2 regions of the Halobacillus sp. Marseille-Q1614 genome follow, and region 1 is predicted to be linked to the other one. Evidence: a T-box and tRNA genes for the amino acid it is inferred to sense, from the RefSeq annotation. Region 1 holds a T-box; the other holds one or more tRNA genes.
What was found. A T-box is a leader RNA that pairs with one kind of tRNA and senses whether it is charged. The one in region 1 lies ahead of argS (arginine--tRNA ligase), so its partner is inferred to be a tRNA-Arg.
Positions count from the first base shown of each region.

Region 2: it encodes a tRNA-Arg, which carries the amino acid that the T-box ahead of argS (arginine--tRNA ligase) is inferred to sense. The anticodon was not compared.

Region 1 is NZ_CADDWH010000001.1:2,318,881-2,327,234, reverse strand. Features, by position in the region: gene HUS26_RS11790 (MFS transporter) at 1-12, opposite strand, end outside; gene HUS26_RS11785 (uridine kinase) at 95-634, opposite strand; gene argS (arginine--tRNA ligase) at 650-2,326, opposite strand; T-box leader at 2,474-2,694, opposite strand; gene HUS26_RS11775 (hypothetical protein) at 2,823-3,350, opposite strand; gene HUS26_RS11770 (thioredoxin family protein) at 3,444-3,767, shown strand; gene proC (pyrroline-5-carboxylate reductase) at 4,064-4,906, shown strand; gene proB (glutamate 5-kinase) at 4,934-6,067, shown strand; gene HUS26_RS11755 (glutamate-5-semialdehyde dehydrogenase) at 6,165-7,427, shown strand; gene HUS26_RS11750 (nuclease-related domain-containing protein) at 8,076-8,354, opposite strand, start outside.
Region 2 is NZ_CADDWH010000001.1:528,918-537,271, reverse strand. Features, by position in the region: gene gap (type I glyceraldehyde-3-phosphate dehydrogenase) at 1-957, opposite strand, end outside; gene HUS26_RS02565 (sugar-binding transcriptional regulator) at 994-2,022, opposite strand; gene HUS26_RS02560 (glutaredoxin family protein) at 2,175-2,408, opposite strand; gene HUS26_RS02555 (hypothetical protein) at 2,501-2,728, opposite strand; tRNA gene HUS26_RS02550 (tRNA-Arg) at 2,965-3,040, opposite strand; gene clpP (ATP-dependent Clp endopeptidase proteolytic subunit ClpP) at 3,256-3,843, shown strand; gene HUS26_RS02540 (HPr family phosphocarrier protein) at 3,956-4,210, opposite strand; gene whiA (DNA-binding protein WhiA) at 4,343-5,299, opposite strand; gene yvcK (YvcK family protein) at 5,318-6,271, opposite strand; gene rapZ (RNase adapter RapZ) at 6,275-7,159, opposite strand; gene HUS26_RS02520 (8-oxo-dGTP diphosphatase) at 7,180-7,653, opposite strand; gene trxB (thioredoxin-disulfide reductase) at 8,074-8,354, opposite strand, start outside.

The sequences.
Region 1 (8,354 bases):
ATTTCCTTCCATGTATAATCTCCTTTTTGTAAGTTTCCCCAATAGACATTATATAGGAAAGAACTCAAGTACAGGAGGTTTTTACTTAGAAAAATTATGAAAATCCTTTAACAATCTGATCAACCTTTTTGTGAGGCTGCTGTTTCTCCATATAAAGATCTTCTTCCGCCATCCATTCCTTCCAGAACGAAAGTCCGGAGTCTCCGTCTCTTTGAAGGCCGCGCTTTAATCTCAAGTCTTCTGGTGTCTCCACCCAGATCGTATAATCATAGAATTCTCGCATTTCGTCTCTTGTGCTGTAACAGCCCTCAATAATGACCATTCCTTCAGGCTCGATGGTATGCCACTCAGCCAGGTCGTTCAGCTCCCAGTCGTAACGCTGGTAGCGGCACTTTGTTCCTTTTAAAAGCGGGGTGATGACTTGATCAATCAGACGCTGATAATCAAAGTTTCCTCCGATATCGCGAATTATCTTCCTTTCTGAGGAAGGAAGATAAAAGTCATCCATATGAACAATGGCTGATTTGGAGTATCTTTGAGAAATTCCTTCAGCCAGAGTACTTTTTCCTGCGCCGCCGCAGCCATCTATTCCAACGAGAGTCAGGTTCTTATTAAAGCCAGGTAATTCTGTCATCACGTCATCTCCTATTTACATGGCTTCTGGAGTTTCTATTCCCAGTAATGAAAGCCCCTCTTTTAATATTTGAGAAAAGCTATAGACGAGTGTTAATCGAGCATGTAATTGATCTTCCTGTAATATTTTTGTGACTGTATAGTACTGATTGAAAGATTTCGCCAGATCTAACAAGTATTTAGCTATCTTGCTTGGGTCATATTCTTTCCAGGCTGTTTTGACGACATCCGGGTAGGCACGCAGCTGTTTAATAAGAAGCCATGCATTCTCGTCCAAAAGAGAAGGAGAAGCTTCCTGCAGGTTAAAGCCTCCTTTTGATAAAAGTGAATTTGCACGTACGCAGGAATATTGAAGGTAAGGTGCCGTATGACCTTCAAAGGTAAGCATGTCTTTTAACGAGAATTCTACATCGTTCTGACGGTCATGCTTTAAATCATGAAAAATCACAGCACTGACACCGACTTGTTGAGCCACTTTATCTTTATGCGTGAGTGTGGGGTTCTTTTCTTCTATATTTTTCTTCGCCAGATGAACAGCTTCTTCCAACACTTTTTCTAAAAGCACAGTTTTTCCTCGGCGTGTAGACATTTTTTTTCCTTCTTGAAGCATCATTCCAAATGAAATATGCTTCATATTGTCTGCCCATGGGAACTGGAGCTTCTTTAACACTTGCATCACTTGATGAAAGTGAAGCGACTGTTCATGACCGACTACATAGAGCGCTTCGGAAAAAGAATAGCTTTGATAGCGATCAATTGCAGCTGTCAGGTCGCGCGTGGCATAGGTCGTTGTTTCGTCGCTTTTTTTAATAAGGCAGGGAGGGAGGCTCTCTTCATCCAAATGTACGACTTGCGCTCCGTCCGATTCTTCTAAAAGACTTCGCTCCTTTAAAAGCTGAACGACTGCCTCCATTTTATCATTATAATAAGCTTCCCCACGGGTAAGATCGAATTTGATTCCAAGCAGTTGGTAAACTTTATTAAACTCTTCAAGAGAAGCGTCTTTAAACCACTTCCACAATTTAAGAGCTTCCGGTTCATTTTGCTCAAGCTTTTTAAACCATTGACGGCCTTCGTCCTCCAGGGAAGGGGTTTTTGCTGCTTCTTCGTGAAATTTTACATAAATTTTATTCAGCTCAGCTATTGGATTTTGACGAACTGTTTTTTCATCACCCCAGCGTTGATAAGCAGCTAACAACTTGCCGAATTGAGTGCCATAGTCACCGATATAGTTGATCTTTACTGTCTTATAACCGCAGTGTTCCGCAATCTGGGCCAGGGAATTCCCGATGATTGTTGAACGTAAATGACCCATAGAAAAAGGCTTCGCAATATTAGGTGCGGATAAGTCAATTGCAATGGTTTTCCCAGTGCCAAAATCATGTTTTCCATAGTGTCCAGAGAGAACTTGTTTAAGAGTATGGGCAGCGATAAAATTCTGATCAAGAAAGATATTAATATACCCTTTTATGGGCTCCGCGTCAGCGAAGATATCATGTTTTAACTTAGGAGCCAGCTCTGCTGCAATCTCATTTGGGGATTTGCGAAATTTAGCAGCAAGCTTAAAGCAAGGGAATGCGAGGTCGCCGAGTTTATCCTGCTTGGGTATTTCAATTTGAGAATAGACCCATTCACGCGAAAATTCCTCACCTAGGAGATGGGACAATTGTAAGGCAAGAATATGTTTTTCCATTCTACTTTCCTCCTTATAAATAAGTATAGGCGTCTGCTCCTTTTTAAAGGAAGAACTTTTAAGCCTCCCTCCGAAGGGTGATAACAGTCGATGTGCCGTTAAATTCCCTTCCATTAACAGAACCTAAAAAAACCCCCGTCTCTTGGAAAAAGAGACGAGGGTGTATACTCGCGGTGCCACTCTTATAGCTATAGTAAAATAGCCGCTCAACATTGGTAACGGGGTTCATCCCCGGCCTTTCCTACTAAAAGTATTCAAAAAGGCTTCTCGAAAGTCCGGTTCACTCATCTTTCGCTTCTCAGGCTCCCACCATCCCTGACTCGCTTTAAGCGGCTTCAATGAGCTACTCTCTTTCTCAACGAATGTAAGATATTAAGAGTGATTATAGCTGAGAGCTGTAATTAAAGCAACAGGAGAATAGAAATTTAAAGGAGGTGGCACTATACGAGCGAGGAGGTTATTTATGGATTGGGCTAACCCTCATTCTGAAACAGGACTATTTTCTTCTATATAAATAAATGGAACTGTAAGAAACTTTAGATTCAACCGGCCATATTAAAGAAGGCTTCCATCTTGATAGAGCAAAGGTGTTCGACAATACATGAGAGGTACGAGGATCCAGCTTGTCCTCAAGAAGGTCCATCGCTTTCGGGTATAAATAGGTAAAAATCAGGTCATATTGCCTGAGATCTTCATCCATAAAGTTACGACGCTTTATAATTAAATTACACCGCGGCTGAAACAGCTTTCTAAGATGTAAAAAACACCAGGGGACCCATGCGGTTTCATAAGCGGTCACTGTGGAATCAGGGAAGCGGCCGGCAAATGAAAAAGCCATTGTCCCAAAGCCCGCCCCTAAGTCAGCAATCGTTTGAGGAGCGAGGGATTCCGCAAGTAATAGAGTGGCATCTCGCTCTTTTCGGGTAGAAGGAGTCGGTGTAATTCCGTTTTTGGCTGAATCCAGTAAGAGGAGCAGCACGAGTAATAGTAAAAAGGAAATAAGGAAGACGCTAAACACATTCATTACATTTCACCTCTTCGTTTTATTATAGAGGAATGAGACATTTTGCGGGTAGAAAGAAGCAACAATTGATAGAATTGAAGAGAGGTGATGAAAATGGAACCAGTCCATACTATAGAAGAGGTTCGCACGAAGCTTCAAAAAAGTCCGCTCACTTTACTTTATATATCGCAGCCAGGCTGTACAGTTTGCCATTCACTGCTTCCGCAGGTAGAAGAAATGATGAAAGAGTTCCCGCAGATTAATGCCGTCCATGCAGATGCACAGGAAGTAAAAGAAATTGCGGGAGAATTTGAGGTTTTCACCGTTCCAGTCGTTATATTATTTTCAGAAGGGAAAGAGCTGACTAGAATGGCACGGTTTGTTCCGATGGGAGATCTTCACCATCAGCTCACAAAATATAGGCATTTTCTTTTATAAAAGACGTTCTCCTTCCATTAGATGAGAACGTCTTATTTTTATGAAATGATCGCTTCATAGCAGGATTTTCAAATATTTCCCTTAATATCAATCTCCATATACTCTCCTGAGACGGAATTATTTCCGATGAGACGCAGTCGTGTTGATATATCTCTCTATGAAACCGTTTACGCTCACTAATTGGACAATATAAGCATGACTTGCAAAATACCCCTTGAAGTTAGTTCCCCAAGTGTTATGATAAAAAACGTGTTGTTGAGAGCGAACAAAATGCGAACGGGAGAGATGTTACCCAAATGATGAATCAAACGATTGCTTTTCTAGGTGCAGGATCAATGGCAGAAGCTATGATCTCAGGAATGGTGGAGTCAGGAAAAATTCCTGCAAAGCAAATCATTGTTACAAATAGAAGTAATCAAGCACGACTAACTGAAATTCAAGAAAAATACGGTGTGCGCACAGTTTTAAAAGATGAACTGAATTTCGCAGAAGTTGATCAGTTTATCCTTGCTATGAAGCCAAAAGATATTGATGCCGTATTACAAGATTTAAAATATAAAATTAATCCAAACCAAGTACTCGTTTCTGTACTTGCCGGGATTTCAACCTCATATATGGAAGAACGCTTAAATGACGGACAGCAAGTTATCCGTGTAATGCCGAATACTTCAAGTATGCTGAGAGAATCTGCTACGGCAGTAACTCCAGGAAAGCATGTAGCATTTGATCAGGTTGTATTTACAAAAGAGTTAATGAAGGCCATTGGAGAAGTCTTCATTATTGAAGAAGATAAAATGGATGTTTTCACGGGAATCGCAGGAAGCGGTCCAGCATATTTCTACTATCTAATGGAGCATATCGAAGAAACAGGAAATGCGGAAGGCATGGATCGTGAAACACTTAGAGAAATCGGTGCACAGACTCTGCTTGGAGCAGCGAAGATGATGCTTGAGCGAGAAGAATCTCCAACTGAGTTAAGAGAAAACGTAACATCACCAAACGGTACAACAGCGGCTGGCTTGAATGCACTGCACGAAGCAGGCGGCGGTGAAGCCATCGCAGAAGCCATTAAAGGCGCAGCAAGCCGTTCAAAAGAAATGAGTAAACAATTAGAAAATGTACTAGTTGGTTCTAAATAAATAGATAAGTGAAATAGGAGTGATATATTGGTTAACGGCACGAACAAGAAGCGTGTAGTTATTAAAATTGGAAGTAGTTCATTAACAAGTCTTCACGGTGAAATCAGCCGCAGGAAGCTTGAGAAATTAGTAGATGAGATTGTACGAATTAAAGACGACGGGCATGAAGTATTACTCGTATCATCAGGAGCCGTAGCGGCTGGTTACCGTAAACTAGGCTGCTTGACACGACCGGATTCCTTACCAGAAAAACAGGCAGCAGCGTCCGTTGGCCAAGGATTGCTTATGGAATCATATTCTGATTTATTCCTATCTCACGGCTATATCGGTTCACAAATATTAATAACTCGCAGTGACTTTTCTGATGAAAATCGTTATAATAATGCGAGAAACACAATAAATGTTCTTTTAGAACGTGGAATTATTCCAATTGTAAATGAAAATGACACGATCACGATTGATCGCTTGAAGTTTGGCGACAATGATACTCTATCTGCAAAAGTTGCCGGACTTGTTGACGCGGATGATCTTATCATCCTTTCTGATATCGACGGCTTATATGATGCCGACCCACGTAAAAATAAAGATGCCAAACTGCTTGACACGGTGCATGAAATTACACCGGAAATCGAAGCGGCAGCAGGAGATCCTGGAAGTGATGTAGGAACAGGAGGTATGAAGTCTAAAATTGATGCCTTCAAGATTGCTATGGCTTCGGGAATCTCATCCTTCTTAGGAAAAGCAAGTGAAAAGAGCGTAGTGTATGATGCCGTGTATCGTAAGGCAAAAGGCACTTACTTTGAGCCTGAACCAGACCAGGAAAACTTAAATCAGAAGAAACAGTGGATTGCGTTTAACTCTGGTCCTGAAGGTAAAGTAACAGTTGACCATCAGGCACGTGAAATTATCGTGGAACAGCGAGACAATCTGCTGCCAGTAAACGTTCACCATGTTTCTGGACGTTTCAGCAAAGGTGCAGTTGTAAGAATTCACGACCTTGATGGCGAAGAAATCGGTCTTGGTGTAGTCAATTACTCTTCCGACCAAATGAAGAAAATGATCAGCTTAACGGACAATGAACTTGAATCCTATGATATGGCAGCAATCGAAAGTAAAGATTTAGTTTGTCACTTAGAAGTTAAACTGCCAGTCGGTGTATAAAAGTCTATAAGGAAACGCCCTGCATGCGCAGGGCTGGGATTCCTTTTTAAAGCATATATCCCACTAAAGTGGGCCTAAATACTCAAGGAGGTCTTGGATGACACTAATGAAAAGTAATGTGAACGTTGAGGAACAAGCAAAAGAGGCACAGAAGGCTTCGAAAAAGTTGTTAATTCTTTCCGAGAACGAAAAGAATGAAGCATTAAATCACTTAGCTGGCGTGTTAGAAGAAAATTATGAAACGATCTTACAAGCGAACAAGAAAGACTTGGAGAACGGCGAAGAAAAAGGTTTTTCTGAAGCTTTCATGGACCGCTTGTCTTTATCTAAAGAACGTGTTTATGATTTTGCTAACGGACTACGTGAAGTAGCAAAGCTTGAAGACCCAACAGGGAACATTCTTTCCGATTGGACGTTAGACAATGGCCTTCGAGTCGAAAAAATAACCGTGCCTTTAGGCGTAATCGGCATGATTTATGAAGCTCGCCCTAACGTAACAGTAGATGCTACTGGATTAGCGCTTAAATCTGGAAACGCCATTGTACTAAAAGGCGGATCTTCTGCGATTAACTCCAACAAAGCCATTGTTGAAGTGATGCACAAAGGTCTTCAAGAGACGAAAATTCCAAAAGAAGCGGTTCAATTTATCGCGAGCACGGACCGTGAAGCTACTAATCAGCTGTTTACAATGAAAGAGCATATAGATGTTCTGATCCCTCGCGGAGGCGGTAAGCTCATTCAAGCCGTTGTAGAAAACGCAACAGTACCGGTGCTTGAAACAGGAGTAGGGAACTGCCACATCTATATCGACCGCGAAGCGGATGTAGAAAAAGCGATTAACATTCTAGTGAATGCGAAAACCGATCGTCCAGCAGTTTGTAATGCTGCTGAAACGCTTGTCGTACACGAAGAATGGTTAGAGAAAAACAGTGAGGCCCTTGTAAAAGCTTTCCAACAACACGGCATTAACGTACACGGAGATGAGAAAGCTATTGCTCATATCCCAGGTGCCGTTCCAGCTGGAGAAGAAGACTGGGCAAACGAATACTTGAGCACAGACATCGCTGTGAAAACTGTAAGTGACCTGACCGAAGCAATTGCTCATATTGAAACTTACGGAACGAAGCACTCTGAAGCGATCGTTACAGAAAATAATGAAACAGCTCAGAAATTCCTAAGCCTTGTTGACGCAGCTGCTCTTTACCACAACGCATCTACAAGATTTACAGACGGCGGCGCACTTGGTTTCGGTGCTGAGATCGGAATTTCCACACAGAAACTTCACGCCCGTGGACCAATGGGCTTGCCTGCATTAACAACGATCAAGTTCCTTATGAAGGGCGACGGACAAATTAGATAATATGTTAGCTGGAAGAGAAGCGGAGTGCCGCTTCTCTTTTTTTTTGCTTGGGTGGAGAGTGTGGATTCTCAAATAACCGTGGTAGCTTCTTAAATAAGGGAGTGTGATTCTCAAATAACGCGGATGAATTCTAAAATAGCGGCATGGGTTTCTCAAATAACGCATCATTTTTCTAAAATAAAGGTTTCAGGACATATTTTCTGTCTTTAGTTTTCCCAATAATTTTTACGCTGTTCTCAATAAGAATGGTTTTTGCCTGATAGTCAGAACGAATCCCACTGAATCTTTTGAACTCCGCACTCGTAACTACACTTCCAAACAATATTTGAAAATCACGGAGCACCTCAAGGTGAGCCTCTTTTGATTTTACTCCACAAGTCTTACAACACCAGTGGTCACGCCGCCGCTCCATGGTATAACTGGAGCATTCCCCACATAAAACACCCATCCTAAGATCCTTTATGGAGAGATTGTACTTTTTCAATAAGGAAACATGGTAAGGTATATTTTCAGCCATAAGCCGATCGAATAACCGTGTCATTTCATTCATTGCATAAAATTTTTTTGAATAGCGAGCCCTTAGATTGTAAACAGCAGTGACAAGCCCTTTCGCTCGAACCAGCCTTTCTTTTTTACAAGGCTTGTCTCCTATCGTTTCAATTTTTGTTTTAGGGTTGCGATGGCTACAAAAGAGTAGATCGGAATCTCTCTGAATTTATAAAGGTCTAACCACTGAGCCAGCTGGACCTTCTGGTGTTCTACTTGCAAAAAGGGATCTGGAAAGACATCTAACGTCTCTGATAATCTTCGTAAAAGCTGGGAATTGTCAAAGTCAAAGATCAATTCTCCTTTAAAGTTCTTCACTTCAATAATTAATAAAAAGCTTTCTGAAATCACCAGGAAATCGAGTTGAAAATGGGTATGACC
Region 2 (8,354 bases), 1.8 Mb from region 1:
GTATCCGAACTCGTTGTCATACCAGGAAACAACTTTAACCATGTTGTCTTCTAGAGTAATTGTAGATAGACCGTCGATTACAGAAGAGTAAGTGCTTCCGTTGTAATCAGATGATACTAGAGGCTCATCGCTGTAACCAAGGATTCCTTTAAGTTCACCTTCAGCTTCAGCTTTAAGAGCTTCGTTTACTTCTTCAGCTGTTACATTTTTATCTAGTTCAGCTACTAAATCAACGATAGATACGTTCTTAGTTGGTACACGCATAGCCATACCGTTAAGTTTTCCTTCAAGCTCAGGAAGTACTTTTGCAACGGCTTGTGCAGCACCTGTAGTAGTAGGGATAATGTTTTCAGCAGCTGCACGCGCACGGCGGTAATCTTTGTGTGGAAGATCAAGGATCTGCTGATCGTTAGTGTAGGAGTGAACTGTTGTCATCATACCGCGCTTAAGACCGAATTTGTCGTTAAGAACTTTCGCGTATGGTGCCAGGCAGTTTGTAGTACAAGATGCGTTAGAAATAACATCATGCTCATCTTTGTTGTAGTCTTTTTCGTTAACACCCATAACTACTGTAAAGTCTTCTCCTTTAGCTGGAGCAGAGATAACAACTTTCTTAGCTCCTGCTTCAAGGTGTTTTCTAGCATCTTCGCCTTGAGTGAAGCGGCCAGTAGATTCGATAACTACTTCTACTCCAAGGTCTCCCCATCCAAGTTGAGCTGGATCTTTTTCAGAGATAACTTTGATCTCTTTTCCGCCTACTACAAGGTTGTCACCATTTACAGTAACTTCATCTTCAAGAGTACCATGTACTGTGTCGTATTGCAGTAAGTGAGCAAGCATGTTAGCGTCAGTTAAATCGTTAACTGCTACTACTTCTACATCATCGTTTTTTAGTGAAGCGCGAAATACGTTACGCCCAATACGTCCAAAACCGTTAATTCCTACTTTTACAGTCATTCAAAATTCCTCCTTAAATTGTATAAACAAATTTATTTAAAGGGAAGTATCCCTTAAAAGCTCCTGTGCTGCTCCTTCGTCGGTGATCAAAACATTGCTTTGACCGGGTTGAAAATAGGAAGCAATAGCTTTCGCCTTCGAGCGTCCACCTGCAACGGCGATAACATGTTCTGCAAACTTTAAATCTTCCAGCTGGAGACCTACTGTCCGGACTTTATGAACAACTTCTCCTTTACGGTTAAAGTAATAACCAAAGGCTTCTCCAACTGCTTGGCTTTCCTTAATTATCTCCATCTGCTGAGGTGACGTCTTACGCCTCTCTGCCATCGTAATCGCATCTCCTACACCATGCACAACGATTGAAGCATTTCGGATCATATGCAAAATTTCTTTTATAGAAGGTTCTTCTATAATGGTTTGATAAGAGCCTTCGCTTAGCGGATCCGGCACGTAGAGGAGTCGATAATCCCCTCTTGCTTTCTTCGCCATCTCGGCGCAGATAGTGTTAGCCTGATTCTCCACCCGCTCGCCTAAACCACCGCGAGCCGGCACGAACATGCAATGATCTGCATTTTCAAGCGGGGTCATCATTTCAGCGACAGCTGCCATGGTTGTCCCGCCAGTTATAGCAATTGTATCTCTTGGATTCAGGGTACTTCGCATGTAATCCACACAAGCCCGTCCCATCTCATGCTTAACCCAGTCGAGCTCATCGCTGTCACCAGGCACCACCACTACATAGTCTAACTTTAATGTATCCTTTAATTGTTTTTCTAAAACCTTTATCCCCGTAACGTCCTTGATGAAATCAGCTAATTGCTCCAATATATTCTGTCCTTCATAAGTCAGGTGCATGCCTCTTGAAGTAATCGCAACAGCTCCGATTTTGTTAAGAAACTCTACCTCACTTCGGACCGTCCGCTCTGCAAGCTCGACATTGTCAGACAGCGTCCGCCTGCCAACCGGCTGCATAAGGTGAATGTAATGGAGCAGCTGGTAGCGTCGCTGCATAATTTCAAGTACGTCTGGGAACAATCTCTTTTGCAGGTCAATTAAAGCTCTCATGGACAAGCTCCTTTTTTCATAAGAAATACGATTCTGGGTTGAAATTGTCCCAGGTCGTCATATTCTGTCCCACCAGGAGCAAAAAAATATTCTTTTCACCTTACATATTAACAGTGAGTCATAAGGTGCGCAAGCTATAAAATTAAGTCCCGCTAATGTAAACGCTCTCTTAGTGTGAAAAGATCGATTGATCGATAATCCATTTCTTCTCCGTTCAAGTCAAGGACAGGTATTTCAAGTAAGTATTTCTCTTCTAATAGTTTATTACCCTCAATATCCACTTCTGTAACATGAATCTCGAATTCTTCTTGTAAAATTTCCAAAAGGCCTTTTACTTCGTTACAAAGTCCGCAGCCTTGTTTAAGATAAAGCACAGCCTCGTTCATTTCATGTCCACCTTTATCGTGTCATCACTATGTATTATAACTCACTTTGCACCCACTTAAAATGATATATTAAAAACACAATAAGGACACGTTTATGAAACGTGCCCCCTTTGATCGTAATACCCGTAATCTATTTTATTTTTTTTCGTGTTCAAGAACTGTGATAACTCTTCTTCGCCAGTAAGTCTTTCCGGTGAACGCTTCATAGACTCCATGTTAAAAGACAGCGTTCTCTGGTGAAGCATGTCAAATACATGTATCCTGCGGTCATCTGGAATCTGTTCAGTTGAGATGATTTTAAATCGAAGAATGTTTGTCATAAAAACTCCTTTTCTGGTATAAGCGAGCAGCAGTTTCTACAACTTATATAATCTACTATAACACAAAAGCTTTCGATTTAAAACTACATAAATATAATGTTATCACCATTTACGGCCAATACAGAGAGTGTATTACTTTTGTATAACGTTTGTATAAATGAACTAATATTATATAAATATAGTAATTAATAGGTAAAAAAAGAAGCTCCAGATGTTTCTGAAACTTCCTGAAACAGCGCGCCCGAGAGGATTCGAACCCCCGACTGACGTAGAACCGGAATCTACCGCTCTATCCAACTGAGCTACGGGCGCATATCAAAGCGCAGAATCTATTATATCTATTTGTATAAAGAAAAGCAAGGCTTTATAAAAATCTTCAACATTATATTTGTACGTTTATTCACCCATATTTAGGGAAAGATGGTAGAAGGAAATAGTCGAACGTTTTTGTTTGACCTTTTCTGACCATAATTGTATGATAAAAATACATTCCAACATAAAGGCAATGAAAAAAGGAGGAATCACTAATGAACTTAGTGCCAACAGTTATTGAACAAACGAACAGAGGAGAGCGGGCTTACGATATTTACTCCCGCCTGTTAAAAGACCGTATCATTATGTTAGGCAGCCCGATTGACGATAACATTTCAAACTCCGTCGTAGCTCAGCTTTTATTCCTTGCAGCAGACGATCCGGATAAGGATATCTCCCTATACATCAACTCTCCAGGTGGATCCATCACAGCTGGAATGGCTATTTATGATACTATGCAGTTTATTAAACCAGATGTTTCTACAATTTGTACTGGTATGGCCGCTTCTATGGGTGCTTTCCTATTAAACGCGGGTACAAAGGGAAAACGTTATGCTCTCCCTAACAGTGAAGTCATGATTCACCAGCCGCTGGGCGGCACTCAGGGACAGGCAGCGGATATCGAAATCCACGCCCGCCGCATTATTAAAATGCGCGAGAAGCTGAACCAGATCCTATCTGAAAGAACAGGACAGCCAATTGAAGTAATCGAGCGCGATACCGACCGTGATAACTTCATGTCAGCTCATGAGGCAGTGGAATACGGTTTAATCGACAAAGTAATGGAAAAAACAAACGAATAATAAACAATAACCCGCTGGAGATTCCAGCGGGTTTTTCATTGGCTAACCGTTCTCATATGTACCGTATGAGAACGTTCCCTTATTGTTTCTGCTCATAGATTCACATAAACCTCTATGGCTTCTTGACAAATTTAGTTAACTCATCAATCGCTGTCTGTTCATCATTACCATCAGCGATTAAGGTAACTTCTTCGCCGTGTCCAATTGCTAAGCTCATTAAGCCCATAATGCTCTTGGCATTGATTCTCTTGTTGTCTTTTTCGATAAAGACATCTGCATTAAACCGATTGGCAAGCTGGACGAATTGAGCTGCCGGCCTGGCTTGCAGCCCGGTGTTTAAGTCAATCGTCAGTAATTGTTCTTTCATCTATTCTACTCCTTTCATTACGGTTCCACAATATTAAAGTAAGCGCATTCATAGCCTTTAAATAAAGAACGCCTCTCTAAATGAGAGCGTTCTTTATAAGAATCATTATAGCACGAATCTCAGCTTGTGGCATTATTTTTGACTACTTTCTTCAATTTCTCCCCGCCGGACTTTATCCGCAAATTCATCGATTTTTCTTAATCTGTGGTTAATGCCGGATTTGCTAATCGGTGCTCCCGTTACGAGCTCTCCTAGTTCTTTTAAAGAAACTTCCTGATTTTCATAGCGCAGCATAGCAATCTCGCGAAGTTTTTCAGGAAGTGCATCTAATCCAACCGTTTTCTTAATAAACTTAATGTTCTCTACCTGACGAAAAGCAGCACCGATCGTTTTATTAAGGTTTGCTGTCTCACAATTAACCAGACGGTTTACGGAGTTTCTCATATCCCGTACTATCCGCACATCTTCGAATTTAAACAGTGCCTGGTGAGCTCCGATATTACTAATCAGCTCTGTTATCTTATCGGCTTCTTTTAAATAGGTAATGTAGCCTTTTTTACGATCGAGCGTACGCGCATGCAGACCAAAGCTGTTCATCAGTTTACAAAGTGCTTCATTATGCTCTTGGTCCGATGAGTAGATCTCCAAGTGATAGGAGGACGTTTCCGGGTTATTAACAGAACCTCCTGCTAAAAAAGCTCCACGCAGATATGCGCGTTTACAGCAGGTCGTTTTCAAATATTTTTCTGGAATGTTGGGGTTAATTGACAATGGCCCCTTTAGTATTTCTAAGTCTTCCAGCACTTTCTTAGCGTTATCCTTCATTCGAACGATATATACATTATTTTTCTTAAGACGCATCTTTTTTCGAACAAGAAGTTCTACCGGATATGGATATAGTCTCTTCATAAGCGTATAGATTCTTCTTGCGATAGCTGCATTCTCTGTCTGAACATCTAATAAATATGATTGATTAGACAAAGAGAACGTTCCATTCATTCGAACTAGTGCTGCGAGTTCAGATTCTTTACAGCAATCTTCTGCGTCAACGTTCGTCAGTTCTTTTTTTATTTCTGAAGCAAATGACATCACCGTCCACCCCCTTAACTAAAGCATTGAGTATAGTAAATGAGCCAGCTTGTTCGTATCGTGTCTAATCGTTGACTTTCTGTTATCCAATATATCTTCTTCTACTATCTCAAGTCCCATTTTCTTAATACGGTCGATATCATAAACAACAGGCTCTGCATTTTCTTCTGCATAGATCTTCTTAACTTGTGGTGCTATTGGTTTATTATGCACAATTATCGAATGAATACTTCCCTTACCGACGTGGTCATGAAGCGCCTGAACATGATCGGCTGCTGTATAGCCTGAAGTCTCCCCATATTGAGTCATCACATTACAGACATATGTTACTTTAGCCTTCGTCTGCTGAAGGGCTTCACGAATTTCGGGAACGATGATGTTCGGCATAATACTGGTATATAAGCTTCCTGGTGCAATGACGATCAAATCAGCTTCTTTAATAGCATTCATGGCTTCCGGCAATGGCTGTACAGGCGTAGGACTGACAAATACTCGTTTGATCCTTTTGTTTTGCTTAGGAATATTAGATTCACCAGAAACTATCGACCCATCTTCCATTTCTGCATGGAGATTCATGGAATGATTGGCCGTTGGATAGATATTTCCTCGGACATTCAGCACCCTGGAAATTTCTTTGATTCCTCTGTAAAAGTCGCCTGTCATTGAGGTCATAGCCGCCAGCAGGAGATTTCCCATCGAATGTCCGGAAAGGCCATTCCCGTTTGTGAAGCGGTGCTGGAATAAATCGAGCAGCATTGGTTCTGCATCTGAAAGCGCGGCTAACACATTTCGAATATCACCGGGTGCCGGAATTTCAAGCTCAGTACGAAGTCTTCCTGAGCTCCCTCCATCGTCGGCTACTGTAACGATAGCCGACAGCTCGATAGGAAAATATTTTAAACCTCTTAACAAAACAGGCATACCTGTTCCTCCGCCGATAACGACCACACGAGGTTTTGTCGAACGATTCATGAATTACAGTCCCTTTCTTTTGTCAATGTCTCGGTGAGTTACATGGGTAGTAAAATCCGTAGAGAAATAGCCGGCAAGATGTTCAGCTATTGCTACTGATCTATGCTGTCCTCCTGTACACCCGATAGCTACGACGAGCTGACTTTTTCCTTCTCTTCGATATTGAGGAAGGATAAACTGCAGCAGGTCTTTCAGCTTTTCTAAAAACTTCTGCGTATCGGACCATTTAAACACGTACGAAGCTACTTCTGCATTCAAACCGGTTAAAGGCCGCATTTGTTCTACATAATGAGGGTTTGGCAGAAAACGTACATCAAACACTAAATCAGCATCTATTGGAACTCCGTACTTAAAGCCAAACGATACCATCTGCACGGAAAAAACGTGCTGTTCTTTCTCTTTGAACTGACCGATGATACGGTCTCTAAGCTCGCGGGGCTTAAGTGTCGTTGTATGGATAATTGTCTGGGCACGACCTCTTAATTCATCCAGCAGTTTGCGTTCCTGGCGAATTCCTTCCAAAGGAAGCCCCTCTTGCGCAAGAGGGTGGGATCTTCTCGTTTCTTTATATCTTGATACTAGTGACTGATCCTCCGCATCTAGGAAGAGAATATGAGCCTGAAGCCAATCTTCTTTCCCCACTTGATCAAGCGCTTCAAATAAAGCATCAAAAAATTCGCGGCCCCGTAAATCCATTACGAGCGCGACATTAGAAATATTGTTTGCCGAATCCTTCATTAGCTCTAAAAACTTCGGCAGTAAAGCCGGCGGTAAATTATCTACACAAAAATACCCAAGGTCTTCAAAACTTTGTATCGCTACTGTTTTTCCTGCACCAGACATTCCAGTTATGATTACTAGTTGTGTTTGTTGATCTTTTTCTGCCATTTGCCTATTCGCTCCCTCATTTACTTCGGTCGAGATGGATCCATATCTTGATCAATCAGCCTGAAATCTGTGGTATATACAAAAGTTCCGTATAACTGATCTTCACTATTAAGGATATGCTTAAATATGTGACGGTCGCCCTCAGCCATCGGCTTCTCCAGAACCTTATCTACATCCACCCATTCAAGTTCACCCTCTTCACTAAATTCAAGCAATTCCCCTTCATACTTAGTGGCCTGGAAGGTAAACATCATCCATTCCTGAGCGGTCTTCTGGTTTTCTTCTTCTTTCATAATAAAAGTAAAAGAACCTTTAAGTTCAGGTTCCTGAATGTGCAAGCCCGTTTCTTCGCGGAATTCACGAATGACCGAATCTTTAATATTCTCTCCCGCTTCCATCTTTCCGCCTGGCACTACATACCATCCTCTTCTGGGCTTTTTCAGCATTAAAATCTGATTGTTAACTCTTAATATACAATTTGCTACACGCTGCATCTTTTCTCACCTCATTTGTCTATCCCGAGGACATCTTTGTCTATTATACAATGAATACGTAAATGGCTACAATGTTATGACCAATATAATTTATGCACAAAAAAAGTGCACAGGTGAAGTCCACCTGTGCCGAATTAGAGATCTATCTATTAAAAGGGGGTCAATTAATCATAATAAGTGTAACCCAAAAATGTGTCGTACGTGTTACAAAAGAGTTAAGATGGGGTTACTTTTTTAGTTGGCTCTGTTGAAAGTTAATATTCATGGAAAAAGGGGAACCTGCTCACTTTCCGCGGTCGAACGGTCAAGTCTCCTCTCTCATGGCCTCTCTGCGGGGTCGCATACCGCCCTTTTTTAAGCAGGAGTCTCGCAGAACCCCTTACTTTTTCTAGATTATTAACAAGCTGTTCAACAGGCCTTTTAATTAATTACCTTTAACTCTTCCAACAGGTTCTCAATATAATGCTGTGAAGACTGAGCGGCGATGCTTCCGTCCCCAGTTGCCGTTACGATTTGACGAAGTTCCTTTTCACGAATATCTCCGGCCGCGAAGATGCCAGGTACTTTCGTCTCCATACGTTCATCTGTTTCAATATAACCTTGGTCATTTGTAATACCAAGAGTTTTAAACGGTCCGCTGAGAGGATTCATTCCAATATAAATAAACGTCCCGTCTGTTTTAAATTCGTATTCTTCACCTG